One region of the Paenibacillus sp. FSL E2-0151 genome, then DNA from elsewhere that is predicted to be linked to it. Evidence: riboswitches for the same ligand, from Rfam matches in the RefSeq annotation. Region 1 holds a riboswitch; each other region holds the start of a gene.
The links. Region 1 has a riboswitch for cyclic di-AMP ahead of MHI55_RS00535 (C40 family peptidase). Riboswitches for the same ligand answer to the same signal wherever they lie in the genome.

Region 1 (8,126 bases):
ACGGTCATATATGTATTTATCGACCAGAAGGCCTTTTTTTTTAAGGGCTATTTTCAGGTATAATAAGATCAAATCCGCTCCTTAGGGGCCGAATAGGAGTGAAAAGCCAATGGGCGTAAAGCATGGACGGGATTATGAAGGAATTTTGACAGATCTGTCAACGGCAATCGGACGCATACCGGATCGGTATGTTTTCTTTGAAATGGACGCGGAAGAGTGGGGGAGACTGGCTGCATCTGACCAACTTGAAGTGGATGAGGCGTTGGCGGAGGATCTGTTCTATGCGCTGGGCGAGGAGTCCGTTATTCCGGTTGGAAGTGGCGTGGTCATCCATGATAAGGAACAGCACCGCATTCATATTTTGATCGGGGAAGAAGAGTTGACATTTGTACCTTTAATTTAGTGTGTTTACATGCATTTTCAGGGGTATGAATGGAACTGGAATTGTCCTCAAAGCCTTATGGTTAGTGGTTCTATGCCATGTAGTTGATTGGATTTTGAAGCTTGTCCGTGGTAAGATGTTAGTCGTGAAATGGGCCAACCGCATGGCGGTGAGCCTGGCCTTTGAGGTTGCTGTTGATAGCGCCGAAGGTGTCGGTGGTTATACGGACTCACGTCTGTAATGTACCATCCTATGGGGAGGAAGATAACGCATGGTTTTTTCGCAAGAGGAAGTCGAAGCTCATCTGGGGAGGCTGGAAGGCTGGGAACTGGAAGAGGGACGGTGGATTGTACGTAAATTCGTGTTCTCCAACTACATGAAAGGGATTGCATTTGTGGATGAGGTCGCTGCGATCTCGGAAGCATTCAATCATCATCCTTTTATTACGATTGATTATACAACGGTTACGCTGCGTCTCACGTCATGGGATGCGGGTGGTATCACATCTGTAGATATCAAGGAAGCAGGGCAATATAACGAAGCTTATGACAAAATGAGGTCGGAATAACGGGTCAGTTATTATCGCGCGGCCAGAAGTGAGTGAACCATACATGTCAGACTATAATCAGAAACAACCTCTTATTGCTGTCGTAGGCAGTCTCAATATGGATCTTGTGGTGAAGACAGACACAATTCCGGAAGAGGGAGAGACGGTGAGCGGTGAGGAGCTGCATTATCTCGCTGGTGGCAAAGGGGCCAACCAGGCTGTTGCCGCTGCGCGTCTGGGTGGACAGACTACGATGATTGGTGCGGTGGGATCGGACGGTTTTGGCGAACGTCTGCTGCACAGTCTGACGGAAAGTGGTGCAGATGCCTCGAAGGTTCGCATATTGGAAGACACGGTTACAGGGACGGCTTCCATCTGGCTCTCTCGGGGAGACAACCGGATTATCGTTATTCCTGGTGCGAATGGGCAAGTGGTACCTGAGATGCTGGAAGAGGCGGATACGGTAAAAAGCCTGACTGCAGCCGCAGCGGTGCTGCTGCAGCTGGAGATCCCGCTGCCAGCGGTTACCCGCGCCGCCCAACTGGCGGCTGAAGGCAGCGCACTGGTGGTGCTCAACCCGGCTCCCGCGGTGCCGGGTCTGCCCCAGGAGCTCCTGCGGTGCGTCGACGTTGTCACGCCAAACCGCAGTGAGCTTGCCGTGCTTACCGGCCGGGATCATCTCCGGCCGGAAGACCTGGATGCGGCGGTCGCAGAGCTCGCCGCATCCCTCGGGGCCGCTGTCGTCACGACGCTCGGCCCCGAGGGGGCTGTGTACGCGGCGGCGCCTGGTGGCCGCGTACAAGCAGGGCGTGCCGGCGCGTGCCGTGCGCCCGGCTACGCCGTAAGCGCCGTGGATACGACCGGCGCTGGCGATTGCTTCAACGGCGCGCTGGCGGTAGCCCTCGCGCGCGGTGAGACTTTGGACGCGGCCGTAGGCTTCGCCATGGGTGCGGCCGCGTTATCCGTGACGAAGCTCGGCGCCCAGTCCGGGATGCCGTCCGCACGTGAAGTTGAGGCCTTTCTGGCTGAGCATGCCGCAGAGGCTTAATAATTGATATAACAAAGAGGCTCTTATTCTCCGAAAAGGGGATTAAGCGCCTCTTTGTTATGCGTGTGCAGAGATTATTTCTTCTCTGACAGCCACATGGCGATATTTGCAATCTCTTCATCCTGCAGTTTGCCCTTGAAGGAAGGCATACCACCTTTACCTTTGACAATCGTAGAATAGATTTTCTCCAGATCATCCTGGCTGCCGATGTTGGCCAGAGCAGGTCCTACGCCACCTTGAAGCTGATCCCCGTGACAGGAGATACAATTGGCTTTGACCAGTGCTTCAGCTTGTCCGGCATCCAATGTTACTTCCGGCATGGTTGGCTTGGCTTCTTCAGCCACTTCTTCTTTCCCTGGAAGCGTAAACATTAAAACAATAGCTAAAGCGCATGCTGCAAAAAATACTCCGCTCATGATCCATTTGTGCATCCCTTATGTCCCCTCCAGAATGAAAGATCATCTAACCTGAAACTATCCATATCATTATAACGGAACCTGTACTGACATCATAGCATTTTGTGGGAATTTTTTGAACTAATCACATAACAAGGGGCAAATTTGGTTGTTTTGCAATGGATTCTAACCGCGAGGCCCTTCATAAACCATACAGTGAAAGGGCTTCAAGCCGGTTGGGGTCTGCCGTTCGTATGTATCCTGGGTGACAAATCCACTCTTCAGATAGACTTGAATGGCACGAGCATTCCAAGTGAGTACTTCCAGATCAATCTCATTCGTGGGATTTCGGCGAATAGCTTCCTGTACAATGGCAGTGACAAAAGCTGTCCCTTGACCCTGACCACACAGCTCTGGATGCATGCCAAGGCCAATTCGGGTTACCCCTTGAAGTGGGAAGTATTGAGTAAACCCACATATACGATCGTTCTGATCCAGGACGATCGCATATTGCTCCTGCCGCAGCTGTGCATCTCCGAATTCCACTTCCAGAGCTTTCATCTGCTCCCATGGGAGCCAGCTGTAGATATTGTAAGGCGGATCATACTGCCAACTGCAGATAAGCTCCGCATGTTCTTCTCGCATGGGTACAACGTGAAACGTCACAGGGGTTTCCTTCATACACCTGCATGCTCCTTTCCTTGAAACAGAACTCTTTGTCCACTCTACAAAAGTGATGTTCATTTAGCAAGTCTTCCTTCCCAAGAAAAAAATGAAACAAAAGTTCCGGTAATTTCGTTTATATTATAACGGGATGGGTAAAAACATCATAAGGGCACGGACGAACGAACGCAAAATGAACCTGTTGATGTCGCAGGATATAACCCGAGTATAACTTGCAACATGAATAAGGATTGAAGCACAAAAAAACCGCCGGATACATTCCTGCGGAGAATGTACCGGGCGGTTCTGTTATGCTTCTTGCTTCGTTCCAGTATGGTTAATGGTTACAGCATCATGTTGCTCAGCTTGTCCCTAGTCAAGGGCCAGTGATTCATATGCGTCCGTGCTCATAATCCGTTTTGCGCCAACATAACGATTGGCCCAATAGTTTTCACTCAATGCACTGATCGTAACGCCTTTGGAAGAAGAGGAGTGTGCGAACTTTCCATCCCCTACAAAGATTCCTACATGGGATACGCCTTTACCTGTTGTATTAAAGAACACCAGATCGCCAGCTCTCATCTCCATGCGGGATACGGAATCGCCCATGTCGAATTGGGAACTGGATTGGCGTGCCAAATCAATACCCAACTTGTCGAATACATACCGTGTAAATCCGGAGCAGTCAAAGCCGTTAAGCGTTGTTCCCCCACTTTTGTATGTAGTTCCCATTGCTGAATCAATTACTGTGTCCATCTTTGAATCTGCGAATGCGCTACCTGCACCAAGCGATAAAGCGAATGTGATGCTAAGTACAGCTGCGGTTAATTTCTTCTTGAACAAGAGATATTCCCCTTCCAACGCCTGCGAGGTTAGCTTAAGGATTCGGTTGAAGGTCCCCTATGATCCCTCTGTAGCAAGATCAATTCACCCATAACTGGTTCCCCCGCTTCCCAGGTGCCAGGAATTTGGCTATGCTAGTTATGCACCTGCGAAATCAAGAAATGACGATTTAATTTTAAGTAGTTACAAATATGAATGTAAATATTACAAAGTTGTTACTAAAAACTCACTGCGATTATTGTAACAGAGGAGTACGGCTTTGGCAACGTTTAGCAACAAATTTAGCAAAAAAAACCTCGACCTTTGACGGGGAAAGGTTGAGGTTTGCCTATTTATAAGTACATATTAGGCCATGAGTTTAACATGTGATGGTAACAATTTTTAAACTATCTGCTCTCACCTTTGGATATTTTGGACTGCCATAATCGGAAATGGCTGCATATTTTCCACAGACTCAATAGACACCTGGCAAGTGGATACGTCTGTTGTAGTATAAGTCCGGTAAGCCCCGTTAATAACCATGAGGCTGTAGTGAATGCCCCAAAGACGAGCAGGTGTACTCCGCCCAGCAGGAGTGCAATGCCGATTACAGCGATGAGATGACGCAGTGCAATCCAGAGTGCTTTGAGGGTACCGTGAGCCCCGCCTTCTCCTTCTGGTGCCGAAACACCGAACTGCATGTAGAGTATGACATGGTGGATGATCCAACCATATACAATCCAGGCAGCAACATAAGGTATACCAGGCAAAAGTAATTGAAGGGAATGAAATCCGTCCATGAGAATCGAGTAGAGCTTCGGTATGAGCCAGTAGGCGGGCAGAAGTATCAATAATGTACGTATGGTGTGGAGCAGCAGCATCGGTTTCCACAGATTTTTGATTCCGCGGACAAAGGGGATGCGCTCTTCTGTAGAATTAAAGTGCTGAAGTGAGTAGAGCAGTCCTGCCTGAATGAGGGGGCTGATCAACATGCGAACCAGCAGCATGCCCCCGAGAATCCATAGATAACGATGAACCTCCGGATGGGTAGACAGGTTAAGTTGACTTTCCATTTTGAACAAAAGTGTACTCAGCTCACCGGCATCAGCATCTGGATAGCGAAGGAGTAGTGGGATGACCGCCGATTGTACCATTCGATAGAAGAAATATCCCCAAATGAGTTGATAAAGAAATAAGAGTGCGGCAATGAACATATGCTGACGGACGAGAAACCAGCCTTCACGTATTTTCGCTTTCACCGTTTCCACCTCACCATGACAGACCTCCGAATATGGCTTCTATTAGTTTGGTTACACTCATGCTCCAGCGGGACTTCGTCTGCTCATCCAGTCCGGATTTCAGAAAATTGTTCATATGGCGGTTCTCCAGCACGATCGAGTACAGGGGATCGGTCATGGCCCAGGATACGGGGGATGTGTGAGTTAATTTATACGTGATGCGCTCTTCTTTGCCATTCCATTGCTTGGTGAGGATATGCCCGTCTTCAAAAGCAATGCGAACAGGAACGGCGCTGTAATCACTACCTTTTTTTGCGATCGTCACGGATGACTCGTACAATGTTTGACCGTCTTTCTGTACGGGCGTAATACGAATCTTCTCTACAGCAAAGTCAGCCATCCCGTTACCATAGACGTATTGATCAAAATAATCAGACCAGGAAGTGCGGGTCACTTGTTCCACAATTTTCTGAAAATCAGATGAAGTGGGATGTTTGAAACGGTACTTCTTCACATAGGTAGAGAGAATACGTTCCATCTTTTTGGCACCGACTTGATGTTCGATACCAAGCAATACAAGCTTGCCACGTGTATAGACATTGGCTGCATACTCATTCTGTGAATCGAACTTCCAGGATTCTTGTGTTAAGGATGAAGGAGACGTAATCAGTCCCGATTGTACCGGCAGATTCGGAATCAATCCGTATTCCTGCTCCATCAGTTTGTCTTCTGCATAAGAGGTGAATCCCTCATCCAGCCAGGCTTCCTCGAATTCGTTGCTGGCAACCATGCCGTAGAAGTACTGGTGTCCGATCTCGTGGACTACGGTTCGTTCCAGGTCATAACCTGGCGTGGTGTCATCGGCTCCAAAGGCTGTAACTAGCGTAGGGTATTCCATACCTCCAGCGCCATTCCCCGCTTTGGGTGGAACTACGATGGATAAGGTAGCATAAGGATATGGGCCAAACCATTTGCTATAATTGGCTAGAGCGGCCTTCGCGGCGTAGAAATAACGTTCTTTCAGATCCTGATGAGCTGGGTCCAGATATAACTTGATTCGTACACCAGGCACATTGGGTGCAGAGAAGGGTTCCTCGGCGTACACAAAATCGGGTGAGGCTGCCCAGGCGAAATCATGCACATCATCGGCATAGAATTGATAGACCTTTTCTCCATTCTTCACCACGGCTTGCTGCGTCGGAAATCCGGTAGCAGCCACTTTGTATGTTTCAGGCACCCGAATACGCACACTATATATACCGAAGTCAGCGTAAAACTCTGAATTGCCATGGTACTGGTGCAGATTCCAGCCTTCCGTTGTTCGTCCACGTCTGCCCACAGGTTCATAGGCACTTAATTTGGGAAACCATTGACCTGCCATGACAAAATGATCAGCAGTTCCCATCCGGGCAAAAATCTTCGGCAGATTCACTTCAAATCGGGTGTGGAGCGTGATGCTTTCCCCGCCTTTGACGGGTTTGGGCAAGCGTACTTTAATGAGGGTGGTGTCCTTGATATTTCCGTCATCTGGTTGCACATACTGCATCCGGTGCAGCAGAGAGAGCCCGTCCTCCGTTTTCATTTCGGTAATGTTCATGGAGCCATAACCATTGGTAGGCATGACATCACCACGAAGCTTTCCACCGGATTCCTTCATAAAGGTGGTGTCAGCAGAAGAGAAGGCGTTGGGATACATATGAAAGTAAAGCTCGCTGACGGTTTTTTTACCTGGATGTGTCCAGGTAATCGTCTGAGTCCCTTCCAGTACATTCCCTTCGACCAGTTTTACATCCATGTGATATTCCACAACACGGTTGCTGTACACTTCGGCAGTAGGGGTCTGTACACTTTCTGGAGGTGCTGGCGTTGGGGCTATTGCCTTAGGCTTGCCCGATTCGGGGGCGAGTACTGGCAATTCGGAATGAGTTGAGCGATTATAACCCAGAGTGATCCATATCCCTCCGGCAAGTACACACAGGGCCAGGGATGCAGTGAGCCAGCTCTTGGCGCGTCGTGGAATCATCGTTAAATACCTCCCGTTGACAAGCATCTACAGCATGTATATGTTTGCAATGGGGCAATTATTAGTTAAAATATTTGTATCAACCCTTGGAGGTTATAAACATGGACCAAAACGAGCAAAACGGCAAAAAACAGATTGCCTTGAATATCGTTAGTGCAAAAAGCAAGCATAAAGGCTTCGGTGCAGGCTCCATTGAGCTGAATAACCTTTCCCCGGTCATTATTGATAATGGCGAAGCCAAAATCGATATCGGTGCGATGCATGCGAAGAGCAAAGTGGAACGCAATATCAAGTTCTCAACCAATCGTGAAGATGTACCCAACGGACGCCAGGTATGGCTGGTATGGGTAGCTGTCGATCGCACGGAGGAAGGACAACTGTATGGTGGAGCAACGGCATGTGAGATGTGGATTGATACGGAAGCAAGACGTGGATGGAAACTGCTGGCGGAACATGTGAATCGCATGGATTATGCCTTGAAGCGTCGCTTCATGTTGGATGAGCTTGGACCTGAAGCTCGAGCTGCACTTAAGACACTGCTGATCTCACACAATGAAGACTGGTGGAATGCTTCTCCAGATGTATTGAAGGAAGCACTCGCCTAAGGCAGATCTTTCAACACAGTCTAAAAGAAAAAAAGCAAAAGGCCCCTTAACCGGAAATTTCGGTTGGGGGTCTTTTGCTTGTGCTTTAATCGTATACATCGATCTGAATAATTATGAGTTTTCATCCGAAGTGAATTTCCAATTGTTCAATATAACCAGGGGATATAGGTGACGCAACTAAGTCATTGCGCATTTACGTCATTCTACCCACCAACGTTTGAAATCTCCCCACCAAGAATGTTTCTCTTCCTGTATGCCTTGTTGATTCTGTACCTGACGAGTCTTCTCATCTTCTCCAGAATCCGAATCATCCGTTGTGCCATGGCATACCTCTGTCGGTTCAGTACCATCAATAAAAACTTCCAATCGTTTCTCTTCACAACCGTTGCCTGCCAGCTTGCCG
Region 2 (8,126 bases), 3.2 Mb from region 1:
TCTTCCATACGCTTCATACCAGCACTTGCGGTATCAGAGCCAAACCCATTCAACGCTTTGTTGATTTCCGTTTGGGCTTTTGCTGCATTGTAACGCGCTACCAGTGTTTCGCGTTTGTTCTTCATTTGAGTCAGTTGCTTACGCATCTCGTCGAGCTTGCCACGCAGGTTATCTGCAGAAGCCTTGTTTTGGTCATAGCTGGTTTTGTACTCAGCCATCTTCTCTTCAGCAACCTTTTTCTCTTCCAGAGCACGTCGAGCCAAATCTAGATTCTGAGCACGTGCCGCCGTATGCGCCTGCTCTTCACGTTTCTTCACAAGAGCTTCCTGCTCTTCGAACAACTGCTTGAATTTCTTCTCAATGGCGATCTGTTGAGCTACTGCTTTCTCCGCATCTTCCAGATCCTCTTGCATGTCACGGATATATTGGTCCGTCATCTTGATTGGATCTTCCGCCTTGTCAATAATGGCGTTGATGTTAGACATGGTTAGATCACGCAAACGTTTGAAAATGGACATTATGTTATTCCTCCTAGTCGATATTACATCGTATATAAACATACATACGTAACAATCTACAACTCGTTTCAATTTTAGCAAATAAAATCAAAACATTCGATGGCTCTTATGTCAGGAAGATCGTTTATCTTTGTTCAGATGATCCTCCATCAACCTCTCTGCAGTCTGCACGATTTCGTCGATCTGCATCCGCGTGATGGAATCAAAATGGATACCCATGATCACCGTAACGGTTACTTTCAGTTGCAAGGCTGCCTTTCGGGCAAGCCGCTCACACAGCTCTTGTTCTTTATGCCCGGGAATATGTACCGTCGTCCCGCTTACGCGCTCATGATCCACATAGAACGTGGCTACGGCGCCAATATGCGCCTTTCCTCCGGTAACGAGAAAAACCTTATCTTCTCCTGCTTCAATCACCTGTAAACGTATGGATTTCAAATCAGATGTACTCATACCCATCCACCTATCCTTTTCTATATGTTATATATGGAGGAATTATGGCTGTCATGAGCTAAATCCACAATGAAACTTCTCACACTGCGCATATTTTATGGAGCCCCCGGGTATACCAAGGAGAACGTCATTTTGAAAAAGGAGGCCGATATTATGCGCGTACGCCTCATTATGCTGATGGTTATCGTTATTTTTCTCGGGGGATCTCATGCTCCAGTTTCATCGCGGGATGTTTCAAGCCCGCCAGGTGAATCCGTATCAGGTTCGGATTCTGCGGAAGAAGAACAACTGACATTGGGACAATTACGTCAAAAATATGCCGATACGTTCAAAACCAATGGTCCTTCAACCAAGAAGGTTGCACTGACTTTTGATGATGTACCTGATCCACGGTTTACTCCACAAGTGCTGGATGTATTGAAGAAATACAATGTCAGAGCTACATTCTTCATCGTGGGTAGTCGTGCTGAGAAACATCCGGATCTAGTGAAACGCATCGTTAAGGAAGGGCATATGGTTGGTAATCACAGCTACAATCATCCTGAATTCAGTAAGCTGTCGATGAATGCCTTTCGCAAACAAATTTTACATACCGGGGATATTATTCAACGTTTGGCGGGATATACGCCCAAGATGATTCGGCCACCTTATGGAGACATTAATGAAGAACAGCTGAGATGGGCTGCCAAACAACATTATAGCATTGTGAACTGGAACGTAGACTCCCTGGACTGGAAAGGCCTTTCAAAGGAACAGGTGAAAGATAACATCCTCTCTGCCGTGAAACCTGGCTCCATCGTTCTGCAACATGCTGGAGGCGGTGTAGGGTCAAACCTGAACGGCACGATTGAGGCTTTGCCTGAAATTATTGAGGAACTACGTAATCGGGGATATGAACTGGTCACCTTGGACGAAATGCTGGGATTGCCCAAGGCCAAAGATTAGGATGACCGTGATAACAAATAATGAGAATATTAAAAGGGTGCTGTTCAATCGCGAATTAGCGACTGGCAGACACCCTGTTTGAATTCATTTTAAATGTTATTTTCTCTCTACTTCAGAATGTACAGCTCGATATCCTGAAAACCAAATGAGCTTACAGACTGTTTGCTACCCGGGATAAAGATATCAATCCGGTGACCCTTGATTGCACCGCCCACATCCCGCGCTGTGGCTACAAAAGCCTGTTTTGGCAATCCTGGATGGCTGTGACCAGTTACCAGTACTTTGGTTCCAAGTGGAATTACACTTGGATCAACTGCAATCGTACCCAGTTCAAGGTCATTTCCGAAATAATCGACTGCACCCCAGCCTCCATTTTCAGACGGATCTGCAGAGTATGCCGTTGCTTTTACGTTCACAGCTTTGCTGTAATCGAATGTTTTACCCCAGGCTTGAACAACTTTATTATCTGCGTTGACGTCCAAGCTTGCTGTAGTAACAGTCTTCGCTTGGGTCTTGCTCTCCGTTGCCGCAGCGTCTGCTACATTGTTTGCCTTACCGGGAATCGTAATTTTCAAACCACCATAAATGTTGTAAGCCGAAATGTCGTTGTTTGCTTTAATTAACGTGTTGAGTGCTACTCCATATTGTTTTGATAAGGTGTAGAAGGTATCCCCTTCTTTGGCCACATGAACTGAATCGGCGTGAGCCGGAACGGCTTGAATGAGCATTGCTGTTGTCATTAATGCTACTGCTGTTTTGGCTATACGTTTCTTGTTAATCATGGTCTTCCTCCCTCATTGTGCCTGCGAAGTTAGTTGTCGGATTCGGATGAGGAGCCCACCCTATAGGTTCTTCGTTACATTTGAAACGTTATGTACCCAATTCACCCCAAGCAGTGTGCTGTAGATCTTCCCCCTGCACAATCTGCATCGTTACATCCCCCGCACTCCCTGTCCGGAAGTTTCGGCAGAGTTCAATATATCACAATTTTGTAACCTGAACTTGTAGTAATTCTTACCAAATGGTTTTTAGCATGTAAGCATTTGTAAGAATACTGGTTAATTCAGAAAGTTTGGTTGACCCGATTCCTTTACATTTGGTAACAGAATAGTTACTTTTCCGAATCCATACGTCATTATTATCCATAAAAAATAGCGTTACCGACTCGAAGTCAGTAACGCTATTTGATCACATCGTTTAGAGTACTTTCGCAAGAAAATCACGTGTACGTGAATTTTTGGGTGCTCCAAACACCTCATCAGGTGTTCCCTCTTCCACAATAACCCCGCCATCCATGAACAAGATGCGGTCTCCCACTTCACGTGCGAAACCCATCTCATGGGTTACGATGACCATCGTCATTCCGCCTTCTGCAAGACGTTTCATGACATCCAGCACTTCGCCGACCATCTCAGGATCCAGTGCCGACGTAGGCTCGTCAAACAGCATCACATGCGGCTGCATGGCCAATGCTCTAGCAATGGCGATCCGCTGCTTCTGTCCACCAGACAGCTGATTCGGGAATGTATCTTTTTTATCGTACAAGCCCACGGTGTTAAGCAGATCAGCAGCAATTTTTTCCGCTTCCTGAGTGGATTGTTTCTTCACTTTAATTGGAGCAATCGTAATGTTTTGCTCTACCGTTTTGTGTGGGAACAGGTTGAAGTGCTGGAACACCATGCCCATTTTCTCACGAGTTGCGTTAATGTTATGCTTGGGGTCCGTGATTGACACGCCTTCAAAATCAATCTCTCCTGAGGTAGGCTGTTCCAGCAGATTCAGACAACGCAAGAACGTACTTTTACCTGAACCAGAAGGACCGATGACCACGACAACCTCACCTTTGCCAATCGTCACGTTTATGCCCTTAAGCACATCGTTATTTCCATAAGATTTGTGTAATTGTCTAACGTCTATCACTTGCACTCAACTTCCTTTCCAGTCGTCCCAGCAGCTTGGACAAAATGAACGTCATTACAAAGTAGATGGCTGCTGCAATCAAAAATGGACTCAAGCCTTGGTACGTAATGTTCTTGACTACACTTGCCTGATACATAATGTCCACCATACCGATAACGGAGATAATGGAGGATTCTTTGATGATAGTTATGAATTCATTACCGATCGCTGGTAATACAGCTTTGAAGGCTTGTGGCAATATGATATAACGCATCGCGGCGCCTCTTCCCATACCTAATGAACGCGCTGCCTCCAACTGACCACGATCCACACCTTGGATACCTGCACGGAAAATCTCCGCCAGATAGGCACCACTATTGATTGAAAGTGTAATGATACCTGCCTGAAGTGCAGTGAAGTTAATGCCAAAGCTCAGGGAAAAACCATAGTAAATAATCATCAACTGTACCAACATCGGTGTGCCACGGATCACTTCAACGTAAGCCGTACCGATCCAGCGCAAGATTGCAGCGTCATGCAAACGGAACAAACAGATGATCAATCCAATAATTACCCCGAAGATAACCCCAAGTGCAGACAACAGAAGTGTGTATCCTACACCTGTAGCATAGAAACTTTTGTACTCCCAGAATACTTGGAAAATATTTTGTGATTTGTTCGCTTTATCCGCCATCAAGAGGCTGGCGTCCGTCACCATCTGATTGATTTTATCTTCGCTTTTCAGTCGCTCCAGTGTTCCATTTACTGCAGCTAGCAGCTCGGTATTACCTTTACGAATCCCGATTGCCGCTTCTGCTTGCTCTTCGTCCGGAACAGCAGCAGCAAGTCCAATGATATCGTCCAGATAACCTACAGCAACGGTATCTTCAACGATTGCCGCGTCAATGCGTTTTGTTTGCAGTTGAAGCACGATATCCGAGATTTTATCCAGCGCAGTAAGCTTCGCTCCTGGAATACTCTGTCCGATCGTTTCCTGAATGGAGCCTTTCTGAACGCCAATCTTCGCATTTTCAAGTTCTGCCATGGTTGGATATTTGTCTTTATCCACATTGCGAACCATAATCACTTGTTTTGACTTATAATAGGTGTCGGAAAAATCGATACTTTTCTTCCGCTCATCCGTCGGCGTCATACCTGAAATCACCAGATCAACACGCCCGCTCTGCAATGAAGGCAGAAGACCGTCGAAGCCCATATCCTCAATCACAAGCTCAGCGCCAAGATCTTTGGCAATCTCTTTGGCGATCTCAATATCGAAGCCGACGATTTCATCTTTGCCATTAATCACTTTATGGAATTCATATGGTGCAAAATCGGCACTTGTACCGAGCACCAGCTTTTTACTGCTTGAATTATCTGTAGTTCCACTAGCAAGTGCCACAGGAACGGCAGTCGTCAGCAGAATAACAAAGGTCAACAGCATCATGGTGTAACGACTTATTAATTTCAACCTTTTTCTCTCCCCTTACAATACTTTGTATGCTTCTCATGTTGATGACTGAGTCATTATAAAGTACAATGCATGATTATGCAATGCATTTTGACAATACAAATCTTGACTTGTTTCTGAAAAAAATAAAGCAAACATGATATAATCAATGAATTATTTTCATTTTTGCATAAGGAGTTTACTAATGACAGCTAACAAATCACAAATTCTAACGGTTATTGATCAATATGCTTCCCGTTTTAAAACCATTTCATCATATATCGGTGCCAACCCCGAACTGGGAAATGAAGAGTATCTCGCTTCTGCCCGTTTGAAAGAAGAACTGCTCTTCCACGGTTTCACTGTAGAGGCTCCAATCCTTGGTCTGGAGACAGCCTTTATCGGAACCTATTCAGCCGCCAAACCAGGCCCTACCATTGCTTTATTGTGCGAATATGACGCCTTGCCGGAGATCGGTCACGCTTGTGGTCACCATCTGATCTGTATGATGAGTCTTGGGGCCGCTGTTGGGCTAAAATCTATTCTGGATGAAGTAGGTGGAACCATTAAAGTGTTTGGTACCCCCGCTGAAGAGACACGTGGTGCCAAAGTTCCGATGGCTGAAGCAGGTTTGTTCGATGACTGTGATGTCGCTCTCATGGCGCATCCATATTATGCCTACGAAAAGTCAGGCAGCTCACTGGCTATTGATGCAGTGCAATTTGAATTCCATGGCCGATCTTCACATGCCGCTGCAAGTCCGCACGAAGGTATTAATGCACTTGATGCTGTCATTCAAACGTTCAACGGAATCAATGCATTTCGGCAACAAGTTAAAAGCAGCGTTCGGATTCATGGTGTGATCAACAACGGAGGTCAGGCAGCAAACATCATTCCTGACTATGCTTCTGCGCAATTTTATGTACGGGCAGCAACTCGCAAAGAACTGAATATCCTCACAGAACGTGTGATTCAGATCGCTGAAGGTTCTGCTCTCCAGACAGGATGCAAGCTGGTGACATCCAACTATGAAACGTCCTATGACGAGATGGTTACCAATGAAGCATTCTCAGCTGCGTTTAGTCAAAATCTGATGGAACTTGGGATCCCGCAAGAAGAGATTGTGAGTGGTAATGATCACGGCTCTATGGACATAGGTAACGTTTCCCTGAAATGTCCTGCAATTCATCCCTACATTCGTGTTGTAGACGAGGTGCATACACTGCACTCCATAGCCTTCCGTGACCTTGCACTTCAGGAGCGTGCGCTGGATGGCATGATTCTGGGAGCCAAGGCACTTGCAACAACAGCCTATGACGTACTGAGCCAGCCAGAGCTGCTTCAAACCATCCGCACGGAGTTCGAGCAAGCTATTCGCTAAAATTCACTTTCAACATGTTATATAGGGGTGCCCTGAACAATCTTGAATTCCAAGCTGTTCAGGGCACCCTTTTTTCTAAATTAGCTGTAAGTATATTCAGCACAAAGCTGGAAATGCTGTGAAAGAAACCTTTGAAAACGATGAAAATAATACATTTTATTACAGTAAATGTGATTCGTTTGCTGGCTAACTTGGTTAATTATAACTATAAGTGCGTGTTCAAAAAGACTGGTTTTCATAACTTATCCTATATTCAGGAGGTGCTGTCATGCTGCTCGAAGCCATGTATCATGTTCCTCGTGACAAATGGGCTTATGCTTATAATTCGTCTACCATACATCTGCGCGTACGAACCAAACGTAATGATGTGCACTACGTGACTGCACTGACCGGAGATAAGTACGATTGGAACGGAACATACAAGGAAATTCAATTGGAGAAGGCTGCTTCTGATAACATGTTTGATTATTGGGAGGCTGCCGTCAAGCCACAATTCAAACGTCTCACTTATATATTTCGGATAACTGCCGGTTCAGAAGATGTTTTTCTTGCGGATAACGGAATTCATTATGAGACCCCCTATCCAACTGGAGGATATTATGAGTTCTCGTATATACATGAAATTGATGTGTTTAAGGTGCCCGAGTGGGCCAAAGAAGCCGTCTTTTATCAGATCATGACGGAACGGTTTGCTAATGGAGATCCCAAGCTGAATCCAAAAGAAACGCATGACTGGGGTGGCAAACCTGAGTTGGACAATTATTTTGGTGGAGATCTGCAAGGTGTGCTGGATCATCTGTATGACCTAACTGAACTTGGCGTGAACGCCATTTACTTTACCCCGTTATTCCAGGCCAATTCCTACCACAAATACGACACGATTGATTATAAAAAAGTCGACCCCCATTTCGGTGATAATGCCCTGCTTAAACAATTGACAGAAGAATGTCATCGCCTGGGTATACGTGTCATGCTTGACGCGGTGTTTAACCATTGCAGCGAAGACTTCCCTCCTTTTCAAGACGTTCTCCAGAATGGAAAAAACTCCAAGTATGCCGATTGGTTCCACATCAATGAATATCCGGTTCAGATCAAGGATGGTATACCAACCTACGATACATTTGGGTTCTATGGCAACATGCCCAAGTTCAATACAGCCAACCCTGAGGTTAAGGCATATCTACTTGATGTAGCTGAGTACTGGATCAAGGAAATTAAGCTGGATGGGTGGCGTCTGGATGTAGCAAATGAGGTGGACAACCATTTCTGGCGTGATTTTCGCAAGGTCGTTAAGGCAGCGAACCCTGAAGCCTATATTGTTGGTGAAGTATGGAGCGACTCCTTGACCTGGCTTATGGGAGATCAATTCGATTCCGTCATGAATTATCCATTTGCCGACAAAGTGCTTCAGTTCTTCTGTGGTTCAATGGACGGTTATCATTTTGCCAACGAGATGGGTTCACTGATTATGCGCTATCCG
Region 3 (8,126 bases), 1.6 Mb from region 1:
ACGGTAACACTCTTTGTTGGTAAACAGGAATGGACGGGTGGGACAAATGGCATCACCGGATATAATTCAATCTTTGGTTTTACACTTCATTCCGCTGGAACGACGATTGCTCTCTACTATATAACGCTTGCTGTTCTGGTGATCGCTTATATGCTCTGTCGTCGGATGGTGAACAGCCGGTTCGGTCAAGTGCTCGAAGCTGCGCGTGATGGAGAGAATCGGGTGCGATTCCTCGGATATGATCCGGCAGGATATAAAACGCTGGCTTTTGCTTTTTCCGGTGCGCTTGCAGGCATCGCGGGCATGTTGTTTGTTCTTCAGGTGGGTATTATCTCGCCATCGATGATGGGGATTGTACCCTCCATTGAGATGGTCCTGTGGGTTGCATTGGGTGGTCGCGGTACGCTTATTGGAGCGGTCATCGGAGCAGTGGTGCTGAATGCAGCCAAAACAGGCATAAGTGAGGCTTATCCCGAAGGGTGGCTGTTTGTCATTGGTGGGCTCTTTGTAACGGTCGTTTTGTTCATGCCAAACGGTATTGTAGGTGTATATCGTCATGTCGTTCGCTTGCTGAAGCGGAGAGGAGAGAGTGCGCATGTCCAAGTCACTCGGGAAAAACCTAAAGTCTACTGAGGAATCAGCGGTGTTGGTAGCCGAGGATATTACGGTGGCCTTTGGTGGGTTCGTTGCTGTCAAAGGCATGAATCTGAAGCTGCATGAACATGACCTGCATTTTCTAATCGGACCCAATGGTGCAGGGAAAACAACGATGCTGGATGTGATATGTGGCAAAACAAAACCCATGTCCGGTTCGGTGAAGATGGGGGATGGCACGGAATTAACGCGACTGAAGGAGCACCAGATTGTTCGCAAAGGTGTGGGACGCAAATTCCAGGCGCCATCGATCTTTGCAGGTCTGACGGTACAGGAGAATCTGACGCTGGCAGCGGAGACTCGCCGTTCCCCTTTGCAAGCCATCGGTATTCGTCGATATGGGAAAATGAGTGCTGCCATGGAGCATGTTACCCTCCAGATTGGTCTGCAAGACCGCGTTGATGCTCGTGCAGGAGCGTTATCACATGGGGAGAAGCAGTGGCTAGAGATTGGCATGTTGCTTCTGCAGGAGCCACGGGTGTTGTTGCTGGACGAACCAGCCGCAGGCATGACGGATGAAGAAACACACAAGACCGGGCGACTTCTGCAAGAGATTGCGCGTGAGCGCTCGGTTGTGGTGGTGGAGCATGATATGGAGTTTGTGCGAGAGTTCGCAGCCAAGGTAACGGTGATGCATGAAGGGAAACTGCTGAAGGAAGGTACGATGGCGGAGGTACAGGCAGACCCGAAAGTGGCAGAAGTGTATTTGGGCAAAAGGAGGGATGAACATGCTGTCGCTGCAACGAATTGAATCCGGCTACGGGGAAAGCAATGTGCTTCGTGGTGTGAACCTGGATGTACAGCCCGGACAGGTGGTGTGTCTGATGGGCCGTAACGGTGTAGGGAAAACAACGTTGATGAAAACATTAATGGGGCTGCTCAAAACACGCAAGGGCAGTATTCAGTGGCAAAATCAGGAGTTATCCACCTTGGACACAGCCAAGCGGGCAAGGGCAGGGATTGGTTATGTACCGCAGGGGCGGGAGATTTTCCCGCAGCTTACGGTGAAAGAAAACTTATTGCTCGGTCTGGAGACAAGTGCACCGGGAGTAAAAACGTTCCCGGAGGATGTACTGGCGATGTTCCCAGTGCTTGCTACGATGTATGGACGGCAGGGCGGGGATCTGAGTGGTGGACAGCAGCAGCAGTTGGCATTCGCCCGGGCATTGGCTTCGCGTCCAGGGTTGTTGCTACTGGATGAGCCGACAGAAGGCATCCAGCCTTCTATCGTGGAGGACATTCGGCAGGTAATTTTGCAGCTCAAGGCAAAGGGGAACCTCTCGGTTTTGCTGGTAGAGCAGAGTATTGATTTTGTGCGAAGTGCCGCAGATTACATCTATATCATGGACAAAGGAACCATAACCCTGCATGGGACACCGCAAGAACTGGATATGTCGCAGTTTGAACATCATCTCTCCGTATAGTTGTAGTTAGTCGGCGAGTGGAGAGAGGTTTCAGGAACGCTTGTCCAGGATATTCGAGTATTTCGGATATAACCGCCGGATGCATTCCGGACAGATGTCATGGGTGAATTCGGCGTGGGTATGCTTCTCCAGATAACTCTCAACGGAGTTCCAGTGTTCCTCTTCGTCCTTGATTTGTTTGCAGACGGCGCAAATAGGCAGCAGTCCGCGCAATGTGCGTACTTCAGACAATGCTTTCTTCAATTGGTGTTCTGTCTTTCTCTGTTCGGTAATATCCATGTGTGCAATTAAAGCGAGATCGGTATCCAGAATTGAATTTGAGTAAGATAGAGGGGTGAGTTCTACACGAAACCACCTCTTTTCGTTGTATACAGTATACACGCAGATGTCATATGTATGATTTCGATTAAAGGGTATTCCGCGTTCTTTCAGATTCTGTGCGACAAGTGCCATGTTAGCGTTCTTGCCTCGTTTTGCCCAGGCTTCCGTCAGGTGCAGGTAGTGTCTATGACTACTGTGTATATCCGGGTTTGGTGAGCATTGACCAAGTCCCTGTTGCCAGGCACGGTTACAACTTTGGATAATCCAATTGTCATCAATGATGATGAGCTGGTGACGTATGGACTGGAACGACAGCCTCTCCAGATCGGATGTAACATGTCTCATGGATGAGACCCTCCTTTGGCAGAAATCTTATCTCAGTTCATCTGGAATATCCAAAATATCAGCGACCAGGTGCCTGAATCGGGTTGCTTTGCGTGTGCCGTGAATAAGATTGGATAAACGATAGGGTGGGATGCCATGCTGTTCACAAAAGGTCTTCTGGTCCACTTGAAGTTCGGTTAGCCGTCGTTTGATGGCCCATCCGAACGGAGTAACTGGTTTTTTCTTGTTCAAAAGGGTTCACCCCTGGTTAGAATGTAGTATTCAGCCGCTCTTTCTTCATGTAGAATATATAGAAATGCGAGCTGTATGTTTCATTATATACGTAAATTCGTCATCTAACAATTAAAAAAGACGGAAAAAAGTGTATTTTGTGATTATAAATGGCGTAAATACGTAAATAAAACAAATAAAATGAAAAAAAACACGTCGGCAAGGAGGTTGCCGCGTGTTTTTTAGTTTGTTTGAATGAAGGGGAGCGGGTATGAGGAGGAAGAGGATTAGGCCCTGTAGGCATGAAGTCCAGCTCCAAGCATATGGAAACTGGGGAAAAATGATTTCATGGACATCGAGGTTGGCTGTGCCAGTCCATCCGCAGCCGAGGCGCTGACGGTCTTCCATTCATTCTCCAGATCTATGGCCAGGCGGACCATCAGATCCTTGGTTGTATCGTTGTTCAGGGGAATGACTTTGGAGGCTTCGGTTATGCAGGCATTCATGGCTGAATGCAGGTAACCAAGGACCGCCTCCTCGACAGGGATGTCGAGGAGGTGGTTAATCCAGGCGTGAACAGTGGATAGGCAGCCAACCGAATCGTATTTGGCAAAGATCTGTTCGAGCTGGCTGAAATCAATCCAGGGGTGCAGAGCGCGTGCGAGTCTGATCAATCGTTTACCCATGGCGGCAGCTTGTTCTCTGAGATCTCCAGGGGTTCGCTGAACATGGACGAGCTTGTCGATTAGAGCTATCCGCCATGTATCCTTGTGATCTGCTGCGGTATAGATGCCTTTGATGGCCATACCTTCAAGACGAACGATGCTGGGATGCAACTGACAACGCATGAATGATTCGAGATCTTCAGCATTACGAATGGTACCCTCCCTGATATGGATATCCATGCCGAAGGAATGGGTGAACCCTCCAACTTGAATAGAGGAATCAAGCAGTTTGACATAATCGAGCAGCTTATTCCCACGGTTCACAATCATTCGCCTCCTGTGTTCGTTAAATGTCACTTAAAGTGACATTTATATTCCTTTTTGTTTGCTTTATGTTTAAAAATCCGAATTATATGATAGTTATCATCCCATAAATGTCCGCTTTTTGTCAATAGTATCCGTGAAAATTAATGGATTAAATCTGGAATTTAATACTTGTGTTATTTTATATAACTTATTGTGTTATTTATGTGGTGAAGTTCATGGAGGACTATATATAAGGAAGGACTATATATAAATGAATCAACAAGATCGGCTCTTACCGAAAAAGAGGGGATCAAATCTAATCATATGCAGTTCATGGGTAAAGATGACGAGATTATGCGATTTTTGATGAAAATGCCTAGCTGAAAAAGAAGTATTAAAAAATACTTTACTTTTAGTTCTGAACCCGGTATAATCAATTCTGTTGCCGATTATTTACGACATGCGGTCGTGGTGGAATGGCAGACACGCTATCTTGAGGGGGTAGTGGGCGTATGCCCGTGGAGGTTCGAGTCCTCTCGACCGCATCATATGAACGATTAAAAAGAAGCTTTCCATTAATGGGAAGCTTCTTTTTTTTGTCTTTTTCGAACAGTATGACATCTGGGTTGAAAAAAGGCCATCCATTACCGGAGGAATGTTGCTCTACCTTCCGGCTACGGGTGGCCTGTGTATTATTTTTGCAGCAAATTCTTGATATCTTCTTCAATCTTGTCCGGTGTTGTTTTGGGAGCATAACGTTTAATGACCTGTCCGTTCTGATCCACGAGGAATTTGGTGAAATTCCATTTGATTGCTTTGGAGCCGAGCAGGCCAGGAGCTTCTGTGCTCAGGTGTTGGAAAAGAGGGTGAGCGCTTGAGCCGTTCACATCAATTTTCTCAAACATGGGGAAGCTCACGCCATAATTCATCTGACAGAACTCGGCAATATCGTCGGAAGATCCTTTTTCCTGTGCAAACTGGTTACTTGGGAAACCAAGCACTTCAAATGGAGCATCTTGAAATTTGTCTTGCAATTCTTGCAGACCTTTGAATTGAGGGGTAAGGCCGCATGAGCTTGCCGTATTCACAATCAGGAGCACTTTGTCACGGTAGTCGGACATTTCAACTTCTTGACCGCGAAGGGTATTCACTTTGTAATCGTAGACTGTCATCTAAATCGCCTCCATTTATTTACTCTTATATCTTCTATTATATTGGTTGCAATTAAATATTGCAAAACTAATATGGTGTTAAAAGAATCAAAACAGGCAAGTTGTGCAGAATACGTGAATGAATTGCGAAGTGATTTACGCCAGAGTGAGAATTAGATAGCCTTGAAGAGATAGATAGAGTATAACTTTGTTGTAAGCGTTATTATGGATAGGAATTGGCAAAAATCTGCCGATTTGGTGATCTGGGCGGACTTTACACCGACATGGCACGGGTGTATGATTCATAGCGTAATTTCAATTTAAACTAAATTGTACTTGAAAAACGAAACAAACGATAATATCGCTCGATCTTACCTTAAGATATACGAACGATGTTTTAATCGCTGAGTTTCCATTCATTAATGAATGGGAAACGGGGGAACCAACGGAATGTGCTGTCCAGGACAGTGGGCATTCATGGGGTGAATTTTCCGGTGACAGCCGGAAATAGGGCGACTCTCGCGCCCGAATCCGTCAGCTAACCTCGTAAGCGTTAAAGGGAGAGGCAACAAGCCGTACGCTGGTTCATGGTGTTTTCGCCATGGGTTATTTAAGAAGCGTTCGGGAGGCCTTGGTCCCCCACGCTTCTTTTTTGTTGTCTTTTCACGCCAAGGGAGGAACGAATGATGGATACTGAGATGATCTTAGTGACTGCTCCAAATGAAGCAGGACGTAAATTTATCAAATTGCTGATGTACAAAAAAATGCCGTTTGCCGTTCTAACCAACAGTGCAGGGGAAGAGCGAAGACTCCGTAGAATCGGAGTAGAACATGTCATTCGCATGAATACGGCTGCAGCTCAAAAATGGTTTTTGCCGCAGGGCAGCGTAGGCAATGTGTTTATTTTCGAGAACAGCCTGAATCTGACCTGTCGTTATTTACAGATCTGCCGTTCATGGACATCGAAATCCCTGTGCGTCATTACGGAGCAGAGTCATCCTAAGGGCATCTATCGGGGCATGGGCGCAGACCGGATTGTATATTCGCTCAATGGGGAAGTTGGCTTTCTCCTCAATGGTTAATGCCATAGCTTGTGATTGCTCAGGTGTAAGGTGCCTGTTATAATTGAATGTATTAGAATCAATTTCAGAATTTACTCAAGGTATTATGAAATTGATTCATCGATAAACGGAAGTTTGAGGAGACTCATGCAGGATGGTGAGTCTTCTTTTTTATGCTTACAAGGAGGAATTGGCGTGCCGGATGTAGGTGGATTGAAATGGTTGTTTTTTGATGTTGGAGATACGCTGGTGGATGAATGGGAGCCGGTTGATGATATTATCGGACAGTTTGTCCGTGAAGCTTGTGCTTTGGGGTATCCGGTGACAATTGAGGCGGTACGCGAACTGTTCGCGAGCTGTTACCGAAAATATGAGCAATGGCCTATGAGAGTGGCGATTCGCACATTTGTTGAAGACGAGGGGCATCAAAAACAGATTCAGGACAAGCTGAAGTTTCAAAAAGATCTTGAACGTCCTTTTCCTTCAGCAGATTTTGTTCTTCAGCAGTTGTCACGGCATTATCGCATTGGCATTATTGCCAATCAGAGTCCTGGAACGGAAGAGAGACTGGAGAGTTACGGCTTGCGGAAGTATGTTGATGTTCTGGCATGTTCAGCTGAAGAAGGAGTGTCCAAGCCAGACCCTGAGTTATACGCTGTGGCCTTGAAGCAGGCAGGTTGTGAACCGGAGGAAGCCGTCATGATCGGAGATCGGATCGATAACGACATTATACCTGCTCGGAATCTGGGCATGCGTACGATTCGAATTATGCAGGGTTACGGAAGATTCCAGCCAGATCTATCGGATGACAAACGTGCGGATTGGACTGTTGAATCATTGGATCAACTCTTGCCGTTACTGATGCCAAATCAGGATTAGATTCAGATGGTTGTTTATTGGATTGCAACAATAAAGGCTGATCAACTGGGTATAAAATACCGGAGTTGATCAGCCTTTTTAGTATTTAGCCAATTAAAATGAGATTAGAACAACCGGATCGTCTGAATGATCAGATATACATTCAGCACAACGATAATCGCGGCAATGACCCATGAGATGATTTTGAGCCACAATTTGTTGGCGAATGCACCCATGCTTTTTTTATCACTTGTGAACATCACCAGGGGAATTACAGCAAAGGGCAATTGAAGCGACAGCACGACCTGGCTCAAAATGAGCAGTTCTTCTGTGCCATGTTCTCCTGCAATGGCTGTCACAATTACCGCCGGGATGATGGCGATCAGACGTGTGACCAGTCTGCGTAGCCAAGCCGGAATTCGAATGTTCAGGAAACCTTCCATAACGATCTGCCCAGCGAGTGTACCTGTAAGGGTAGAGTTCTGACCTGATGCTAACAGCGCCACACCGAACAGGATACTTGCGACCGTAGTACCCAATAGAGGTGTCAGCAGATGATAGGCATCAGCGATCTCAGCAACCTGCGTCATACCAGCACTGTGAAATACAGCGGCAGATACAATCAGGATGGCTGCATTGATGAACAGGGCCAGTGTCAGCGCAATCGTAGAATCCATGGTCGAGTACCGAATGGCTTCTTTTTTGCCCTGTGGTGTCTGTTCGATCTGACGGGTCTGCACAATGGAAGAATGCAGGTACAGATTATGCGGCATCACGGTTGCTCCGATAATACCAATGGCAATATAGAGCATAGCCGGGTTTTGCAGGATCTCAACATTTGGTACAAAACCATGGAGAACACCGCCCATATCCGGTTTTGCCAGAAACAGATCAATCCCGAAGCAGAGGGCAATTGTTGCCATCAGCACAATGACGAGAGTTTCCAAAGCGCGGAAGCCTTTGTTTTGCAGAACAAGAATCAGGAGTACATCAACTGCGGTGATGATAACGCCGTATAACATGGGGATGTTAAATAACAGTTTTAATGCGATGGCAGAACCAATGACTTCAGCCAGATCGGTAGCTGCAATGGCAAGCTCACACAGAATCCATAACATCATAACAACAGGC
Region 4 (8,126 bases), 2.3 Mb from region 1:
GTTTAACAGCCCTGCCTTTGATGTTAACCCCGACAAATGTGTCAGCAGCCAGCGATGCCAACATTAATTTGTCCTCGGAAAAACAGCTGATCAAGGGCTTTGGGGGCATTAACCTTCCTGCCTGGATTGGTGATCTGACTCCCGCTCAACGTGAAACTGCTTTTGGTAATGACCAGAATCAATTAGGCTTCTCCATTCTCAGGATCTACGTTGATCCAGATTCCAATAACTGGTATCGTGAAGTTGCCACAGCCAAACGAGCTATCGAAAAGGGTGCTATTGTATTTGCATCCCCATGGAATCCTCCAAGCAGCATGGTTGAAACGTTCAACCGCAATGGGGACACAAATGCCAAACGTCTGAAATACGACAAATATACCGCATATGCGCAACATCTGAACGACTTTGTAACCTACATGAAAAATAACGGCGTAGATCTGTATGCCATTTCTGTACAAAACGAACCGGATTATGCTCATGACTGGACTTGGTGGACTCCACAAGAGATCCTTCGATTCATGAAAGAAAATGCCGGGTCCATCCAAGGTACCAAAGTCATGGCGCCTGAATCCTTCCAGTACTTAAAAAACATATCCGACCCAATCCTGAATGATCCGCAGGCACTTGCCAACATGGACATTCTGGGAGCACATACGTATGGAACCCAGATTTCGAATTTTGCCTACCCTCTCTTTAAGCAAAAAGGAGCCGGTAAAGAACTGTGGATGACTGAAGTGTATGTTCCAAACAGTGACAACAACTCAGCAGACCGCTGGCCTGAAGCATTAGACGTTTCCTATCACATGCACAATGCCATGGTAGAAGGTGATTTCCAGGCCTACGTGTGGTGGTACATCCGCAGACAGTATGGTCCGATGAAAGAGGACGGTACCATAAGCAAACGCGGGTATAATATGGCTCATTTCTCTAAATTCGTGCGTCCAGGCTACCTGCGAGTCGATGCAACGAAAAATCCGGATACAAACACATTTGTCTCAGCCTATAAAGGTGATAACAAAGTCGTCGTCGTGGCAATTAACCGTGGAACTTCAGCCACAAGCCAAAAATTCGTTCTGCAGAATGGTAATGCCTCTACTGTGTCCTCATGGATTACGGACAGCAGTCGAAACCTGGCAAGCGGAACCTCGCTTAACGTATCCAATGGAGCCTTCACGGCACAGCTCCCGCCTCAGAGCGTAACAACGTTTGTTGCCAACGTTACTGGCGGAAATAGCGGCGGGAATACAGGCAGTGGCACGACGTATGAAGCCGAGACCGGAACGTCACTTACGGAAGCTACCATTGAAACAATCTACCCCGGTTACACTGGCTCCGGGTATGTTAACTTCAATGCGATGACTGGTTCGGCCATTCAATGGAACGGCATTAATAACACGACAACAGGTACCAAAAACGTAAAGTTTCGTTATGCGCTGGAAAGCGGCACTCGGAACCTCGACATTTTTGTGAACGGAACCAAAGTCATTAGCAACGAGCCCTTTCCGGCTACGGGAAGCTGGTCCACTTGGGTTGAAAAAACAATACAGGTCCCCATGAACACGGGGACCAATACATTGAAAGTAGTTACCACCGGATCGGAAGGACCGAATATTGACAGCGTTAATGTTACCGCAGCACAATAAACGTTCCGTATGGCTGATGGAAGACATTTGCTGTACGTGCAGCTAAGCACTAACCTCTTGAATACTCATCACTAAAGTTAGTGTTATATCAAAAAATGCAAAAAAAGACTCCTTAAGCGTTAGCTTAAGGAGTCTTTTTATTAGATGCGGTCGAGAGGACTCGAACCTCCACGGGGGTTAGCCCACACGGACCTGAACCGTGCGCGTCTGCCAATTCCGCCACGACCGCATATTGTATCTCCGTCATCCATATCGGCGACAAGAAATAATATATCATGCGTAATCTATCATGTCAACACTGAAAGTAATAACAATAAAGCCCGAATCAGACGTCCATGTCGATTCGGGCTTTACCTTTAACTGCTGTTAATAGTTTGGTTCATTAAAACGGAAGCATACTACAAATTACAGCTTGGAAGGCCAGTTGCCATACCATGCATAACCGCCTCTTCTTTCTTTATCAATATCACTTAATTTGTATTTAACTACCCCGTCACGACCAATAAAGATTGGTTTATCCGTTCCGATCTCATAGAAGCGTGCCCAAATTGGTGCAGCTTTGGAATCAGCGATAATTTTACTATCTCCATTAGCTCTTTCATACTTGTAACCCGTAATTTTCACTTTGTTAAACCAAGCCTCCGCTCCTTTAATGGATGCGGTAATTTTAGCGTTAGCAGGTCTGGTTTTCAGAAATTTAACAATCGTTACACTCTCTCCAGCTGTCAGTGATGGCACTTCGTAGATTCTTGCGCTCGCTGGTTTAAGAGAGCTGGAATCATGTTGTTGTCCCCATGCTGTCAGCTTACCACCTGAAACGACCTGTGTATTCAGAATCGCCTCCACACCTTTGGCAACTGAATTTTTACTGCGGTTAGCAAGTGTGCTGTCGATAAATGAGAAATCACCTTTGCGTGCTGCTACTTCATCCAGCATGATCATTACATTAATCATGGCATCATCATTGTAAGTGATGTGCTTGTGGTATCCGGAGCTTTGGTAAACTTGTGGCCACCCGCCGTTTGAATACTGCATGTTGATCAAAAAGTTAATTCCTTTGATTGCAGCTGTGGAGTAACGCGGATCATTCGTCTTTTTAAATTCCTTCGCCAATCTTCTAATTTCTGAGTATGTAGCCTTGTTGTCTATCGTGGACTTTGCCCACTCTCCACTTGTCTGTTTATAATCTTTTCTCCAACCTCCATCCGGCAGCTGGTTCTTCAAAATATCAGAAATACTCGCTGTAGTACCCGACGCATCTGCAGCAGATACCGTCCCTACAGGGAGAACTGCCATTCCAACTACTGAGAACACCATCGTACATGCCAGGACAAAAGTAATTATTTTCTTCGCTTTCAAATGTAACACTCTCCTATGTTCGTTTTTATAAATCTTCCACTTCTACTTTACCTATGATATACGACCCAAACCTCCTTTATTTGTATTTATCGCATAATAAAATCAATTTTCATCCAATATGTGGATTGGATAATCAGATAATATGCAAAAAATCGATTTTTGTCAATATATGCAACTTAATGAATATAATCTCTCTAATTCTACATAACGGGATAGTTCTTTTAACTCATGACAAACCTATTTATTTATCCAAATTCGTCTTAAACGAACCAATAATGACGTTTTTGTCATGAATGATACCCAAACTTGATCCCTTCTTTCATATAAAAACCTTAATTCCGCTAACATTGAGGTATTACGAAGGGTTTTAAATGGGTTTGACAATTACGCATTTATGCAATATAGTTTCAAATAGTTACAAAAACTTAATTATTCATTGCCGAGTTTCATGTTTGAAAACGGGGGAACCAATTTGGGTGAATTATTCTTATACATAGGAAATATAGGGAACCTTCTACCGAACCCTTAGCTAACTCCGTAGGCATCGAAGGGAGAACATTGATTTTGAAAAAACTGATTATCTCCATTTTTGGAGCAGCTGTATTATTTACATCCGGGGCAACAAGCACAGAGGCAAGCAGTATCAACTCCGTAGTGAACAACATGACAGGTATTCCTTACAAATGGGGTGGCACAACTGTAGCCGGCTTCGACTGTTCTGGTTTTATGAGATATCTTTTCAACAAATACAGCATTGAATTACCACGTACTTCGCAGCAGCAAGCCAAAGCAGGTACTCCCGTATCCAAGAGCAATGTTCGGACAGGTGATCTGGTGTTCTTTAATACAACAGGCAAAGGCATTTCACATACAGGTGTATATATCGGCGGCGGACAATTCGCTCATGCCTCCAGCAGTAAAGGTGTAAGCATCACGAAGTTATCGAATCCATACTTCAATGATCGTTATGTAACAGCACGTCGGGTAACTGGACAGTTTATGTATGATAAAATGTTAGGTAAAATGTGATTCACATACAAAAAGGCATCGGTTATTAACCGGATGCCTTTTTTGCACTTAAAAATGTATGTTGCATTGCTTACTAATGCAGCGCCTTCTGCACTCGCATCGCACCCTGAGACAGGGCATGTCCTCCACCAACAGCTCCAGCCACGGCTACGGTCTCCATAATCTCCTGATCTGTTGCGCCCTTAGCACGGGCTTCTTCTACATGGTAGAAGGTACATACCTCATTGTTGGCGAATAATCCAATGCCAAGCGCAATTAGCTGTTTTGTCTTCGCATCAATCACACCAGGTTGGAAACATTCTCCGGTAAACTCATGATACGACTTCACCACACCTGGCAGCACATCGCTTAATGCTCCAATCTGATCCTTGTAGGCATGAACTTTATCATTCATCAATGTCATGGCTTGTAGCACACCCTCTCGGCTATAGTTACAGATCTTCCTCACTGTACCTATCTTCTCTCCCGAGTGAGCCAATTATGCCAAGAAATCATGGTAATTCCAAACATTTAAAGCTCATGGCCCTGCCATAATTATCAGCTGTTACTCACTAAGTGGACTCTGGCGCGGCTCGCTGAACAGCTGATAGCTGTAACCTCGGTCCAGCTTAACGACACGTCGATTCTGACGACGGATAAGTACCTGCTCGCCATCCCAGGCAACCACAATCCCTTTCACGTCGTTCGATTCCAGCTCGTCCCGTACGACTCTAACTTTCTCACCTGACAGACGCAGGGCGTCCAATTCTGTATCACTAATCATCTTCATGGCTCCTATAATTCAAATTTATTTACAAAAAGAGACCTAAATGAAAAGTCATTTAGGTCTCACGTGACTGTATTGGACTGTCATGTCATTCGAAATTATGTCCCGACTGAAAGTTACCGCTGCGCGTGCTCTTTGCTGTCGTTCTTCTCGAACCAAAAATCAAGCACTTTGGCGGACATCACACGTTCTTCAAGGTACTCCACTTGATGCGGTGTAAATTGTTCTTTCCAAGAGAAGGACAACTCTTCGCACAAGCCTACAATCGTCAGTAATTCTGACCAGGCAACATAGCGTTTGTACCAGAAAAATTGAGGATGTTCAATCATATAGGGATAAAGGTCATCGAATTCCGTATGTTTACAATCCAGGGCACGTTCAAAATGAACTTTCGATTCCGCCAGCTTATCATTAAAAAATTGTTCTGTTGCCGGTTGGTTCCCCATGGTGTTGCCTCCTCTCCCTAACATAACCCCATTATAAATGAAATCGGCGGTCATGCAAAGGCATAGTTCAAAAAATAGGCCCTATTCCTTTAAAATGTCACATTTCGTTATCGTCAAATTGTACCGTACCATCATTCAGGGAACGAATGCGTACCAAGGCTTCCACCGGAATACCCTGTTCACGAATCGTGCGTGCCCCCGCCTGAAAACTTTTCTCGACCACAACGCCGAATCCGACGAGTTCCGCACCGGAACGCTCGATAATTTTGATGACGCCACGAGCGGCATCTCCATTGGCAATAATATCATCAATGAACAAAATGCGGTCATTCTCATGAATGAACTCGCGGGATACCATAATGTCAGTTACAATTCCTTTGGTAAAGGACGGTACACGTTCACAGTAAGCATCAGGATCAGCCAGAAGTGTTTTTTTGCGACGGGCGAATACAAGTGGCACCCCCAGTTCATAGGCTGCGGCAAACGCAACCGGAATCCCTGAGGATTCTACCGTGATTACCCGAGTTACTCCACTTTCACGAAAACGGGCAGCGAACTCACGTCCCATCTCCATCGTTAATGCAGGATCAATTTGGTGGTTCAACAGACCATCCAGCTTTAATACTTGATCCGAGATAACCACACCTTCTTGTAAAATTCGTTGTTTCAATAATTCCATGATTTGACCTCCCAAGCCTATCCTATGAGGTAAAAGTATCATATATCTATCTATAAGTTCAAGCGAAATTGCCTTGACGCTGTCCTTGGGACGCATTTCAAGCCAAAGCTCATTATCGATTGTCATGACTTTCGTGGGTCAAGCATACCTTGTACCATGGTACCCGCATGTCCAAACTATACAGGGGCCTGAGAGGGGAAACACATGAAACAGGCATTTCGGGTGCTGCAGATCGCATTTACATACATTGGAACGGTTGTTGGAGCCGGCTTCGCTACAGGGCAGGAAATTTTGCAGTTTTTTACCCAGTATGGCAAATGGGCCACCATCACCATAGGCTTATCCACCATGCTCTTTGTCTGGTTAGGTACCAAAATGATGCTGATCGCTCACGATACCGGGTCCCGCTCTTATGAGGATCTGAACAAACATTTATTCGGCCATAAGGCGGGCAAATGGATCACCTGGGTGACCCTTCTCATTCTCATTGGCGTGAACAGTGTCATGCTTGCCGGAGCAGGCTCCGTTTTTGTCGAACATCTGGGTTTGCATTATCAGACAGGTCTGATCGTCACACTTGTAGGGACATATCTGCTTCTCGGTCGGGGCATTCAAGCCATCCTACAAATGAATAGCATCGTTGTGCCCATGATGCTCCTGTTATCTCTGCTCATGATCACAAGTACCATCCATCATCCAGGTGCTTCCCGATTCATCACACTGACGACAGACTCAAACCCTATTCAAGTGTGGCTGTCTCCACTGTTGTATACTTCATTCAATCTGGTGTTGGCTCAAGCTGTTCTTGTGCCTGTAGGTAACCAGATTCGTAGCCGGAATGTGCTGAAGTGGGGTGGAGTATTGGGTGGAATTGGCGTTGGTTTCATGCTGATGGCAGCTCATTTTGCCATGTCAGCTCAGATGCCCGGCATCATCCAATTCGAAATCCCGATGGGCAGCATTGCCTTTCAACTTGGATGGGCAGTGCAATCTGTATATGTATCCCTTATTTTCATGGAAATATTCACTACCTTTGTAGCCGATATCTATGGAATGACCTTGCAACTGAGACAACATATACGTGTCCATCCCCGTTTCATTACATTAAGCATTATGCTATTGTGTTACTCACTCAGCCAGTTTGGATTCAGTTCCCTGCTGTCCATCCTTTACCCCATCTTTGGAACAATGGCATTAATCTGGGCTGCCAAATTGGTACTGAACCGCTGGGGCACCTTTCGTAAACGCAACAATATATAAATCTCACGGTCCATGTATTTCATGAATATGAGCATCCGTTTGCCTTCTAACCACAATTCACCGCGGGTACTCTTTCCTTAAACATGACAAAAGGCCGCTGTTTATCACAGCGGCTCGCACTTTTTGCTCTACGTTTTAGGCTTGGCTAGGAAACTGTAGATACATCTTTTTCAGCTCATTGACTGATCTGCCGAGCGAGTAATGTGTCTTGGCTTTTTCACACGCTGAACGGGCAAGTTCATAACGATAAGCCGGGTCCAGCATCACCTTTTCAAGCGCTTCAGCCAATGCAGAAGGATCTTCTGCCGGTACAAGCAACCCATTGCTACCGTTCTCGATCTGTTCCGGTATACCACCTACATCCGTACCCACAAGGGCAAGACAACTCAGCGCCGCTTCAGCGAAGACGGAACCAAATGCTTCTGCCCGTGAAGGAAGTACAAAAATATCAAAGAATGGCATGAATTCCTCAGGGTGCAGCGTGTAACCATAGAAAATGGTCTCATTATAGATCCCCAATCGTTGCGCCAATTCTTCCAGATCAGGACGAATCGGTCCATCTCCAATAATATGTAACACATAATCATGACCTCGACCCTTCAGTTCCGCACAAGCTTTGAAAAGAATATCCAACCCTTTTGCCGGAACAAGCCGACATACCGTGACCAGCTGTGGTATCGCATTATCATGAGGGATCGGCTTAAAGCGCTTCTCATCAAATCCATTGGGAATCACACCGATGACATCAGGTTCCTTCACGTAGGGAGCCAGATAACGGCGGAACGAATCCGACACCGTCAAAAGGCGCTCTGCCTGGTGTTCCAGCTCACCATATATCGCAAGCAGGAATCGATGCTCCGGTCCATCCGTTTCAATGCGTCCATTAAGGATTAATTCTCGTTCATAACTGGAGTGTATCGTCTGAATGAGGGGTGTATCTCGGA

Region 2: it holds a riboswitch for cyclic di-AMP, as region 1 does, so the genes downstream of both, MHI55_RS18115 (3D domain-containing protein) here and MHI55_RS00535 (C40 family peptidase) in region 1, are expected to answer to the same signal.
Region 3: it holds a riboswitch for cyclic di-AMP, as region 1 does, so the genes downstream of both, MHI55_RS07510 (hypothetical protein) here and MHI55_RS00535 (C40 family peptidase) in region 1, are expected to answer to the same signal.
Region 4: it holds a riboswitch for cyclic di-AMP, as region 1 does, so the genes downstream of both, MHI55_RS11210 (C40 family peptidase) here and MHI55_RS00535 (C40 family peptidase) in region 1, are expected to answer to the same signal.

Annotation. Positions count from the first base shown of each region.
Region 1 covers NZ_CP150308.1:106,224-114,349, forward strand. Annotated here, with positions in the region: gene MHI55_RS00505 (hypothetical protein) at 110-403, shown strand; gene MHI55_RS00510 (hypothetical protein) at 405-623, shown strand; gene MHI55_RS00515 (4a-hydroxytetrahydrobiopterin dehydratase) at 654-950, shown strand; gene rbsK (ribokinase) at 994-1,977, shown strand; gene MHI55_RS00525 (cytochrome c) at 2,052-2,408, opposite strand; gene MHI55_RS00530 (GNAT family protein) at 2,559-3,053, opposite strand; gene MHI55_RS00535 (C40 family peptidase) at 3,408-3,842, opposite strand; cyclic di-AMP (ydaO/yuaA leader) riboswitch at 3,882-4,019, opposite strand; gene MHI55_RS00540 (hypothetical protein) at 4,265-5,116, opposite strand; gene MHI55_RS00545 (M1 family metallopeptidase) at 5,127-7,118, opposite strand; gene MHI55_RS00550 (YwhD family protein) at 7,220-7,723, shown strand; gene MHI55_RS00555 (PBP1A family penicillin-binding protein) at 7,922-8,126, opposite strand, start outside.
Region 2 covers NZ_CP150308.1:4,009,015-4,017,140, forward strand. Annotated here, with positions in the region: gene MHI55_RS18100 (PspA/IM30 family protein) at 1-518, opposite strand, end outside; gene MHI55_RS18105 (hypothetical protein) at 630-971, opposite strand; gene MHI55_RS18110 (polysaccharide deacetylase family protein) at 1,125-1,916, shown strand; gene MHI55_RS18115 (3D domain-containing protein) at 2,024-2,698, opposite strand; cyclic di-AMP (ydaO/yuaA leader) riboswitch at 2,701-2,895, opposite strand; gene MHI55_RS18120 (amino acid ABC transporter ATP-binding protein) at 3,114-3,836, opposite strand; gene MHI55_RS18125 (ABC transporter permease subunit) at 3,823-5,286, opposite strand; gene MHI55_RS18130 (M20 family metallopeptidase) at 5,471-6,646, shown strand; gene MHI55_RS18135 (alpha-glycosidase) at 6,915-8,126, shown strand, end outside.
Region 3 covers NZ_CP150308.1:1,666,712-1,674,837, forward strand. Annotated here, with positions in the region: gene urtC (urea ABC transporter permease subunit UrtC) at 1-633, shown strand, start outside; gene urtD (urea ABC transporter ATP-binding protein UrtD) at 596-1,405, shown strand; gene urtE (urea ABC transporter ATP-binding subunit UrtE) at 1,383-2,078, shown strand; gene MHI55_RS07485 (hypothetical protein) at 2,109-2,744, opposite strand; gene MHI55_RS07490 (hypothetical protein) at 2,772-2,975, opposite strand; gene MHI55_RS07495 (urease accessory UreF family protein) at 3,242-3,943, opposite strand; tRNA gene MHI55_RS07500 (tRNA-Leu) at 4,388-4,470, shown strand; gene MHI55_RS07505 (glutathione peroxidase) at 4,618-5,097, opposite strand; cyclic di-AMP (ydaO/yuaA leader) riboswitch at 5,469-5,644, shown strand; gene MHI55_RS07510 (hypothetical protein) at 5,760-6,158, shown strand; gene MHI55_RS07515 (HAD family hydrolase) at 6,333-7,016, shown strand; gene MHI55_RS07520 (Nramp family divalent metal transporter) at 7,121-8,126, opposite strand, start outside.
Region 4 covers NZ_CP150308.1:2,405,569-2,413,694, reverse strand. Annotated here, with positions in the region: gene MHI55_RS11225 (carbohydrate-binding protein) at 1-1,643, shown strand, start outside; tRNA gene MHI55_RS11220 (tRNA-Leu) at 1,789-1,872, opposite strand; gene pelA (pectate lyase) at 2,049-3,011, opposite strand; cyclic di-AMP (ydaO/yuaA leader) riboswitch at 3,430-3,561, shown strand; gene MHI55_RS11210 (C40 family peptidase) at 3,567-4,031, shown strand; gene MHI55_RS11205 (carboxymuconolactone decarboxylase family protein) at 4,105-4,434, opposite strand; gene MHI55_RS11200 (hypothetical protein) at 4,576-4,794, opposite strand; gene MHI55_RS11195 (hypothetical protein) at 4,914-5,243, opposite strand; gene MHI55_RS11190 (xanthine phosphoribosyltransferase) at 5,341-5,922, opposite strand; gene MHI55_RS11185 (hypothetical protein) at 6,127-7,182, shown strand; gene MHI55_RS11180 (glycosyltransferase family 4 protein) at 7,318-8,126, opposite strand, start outside.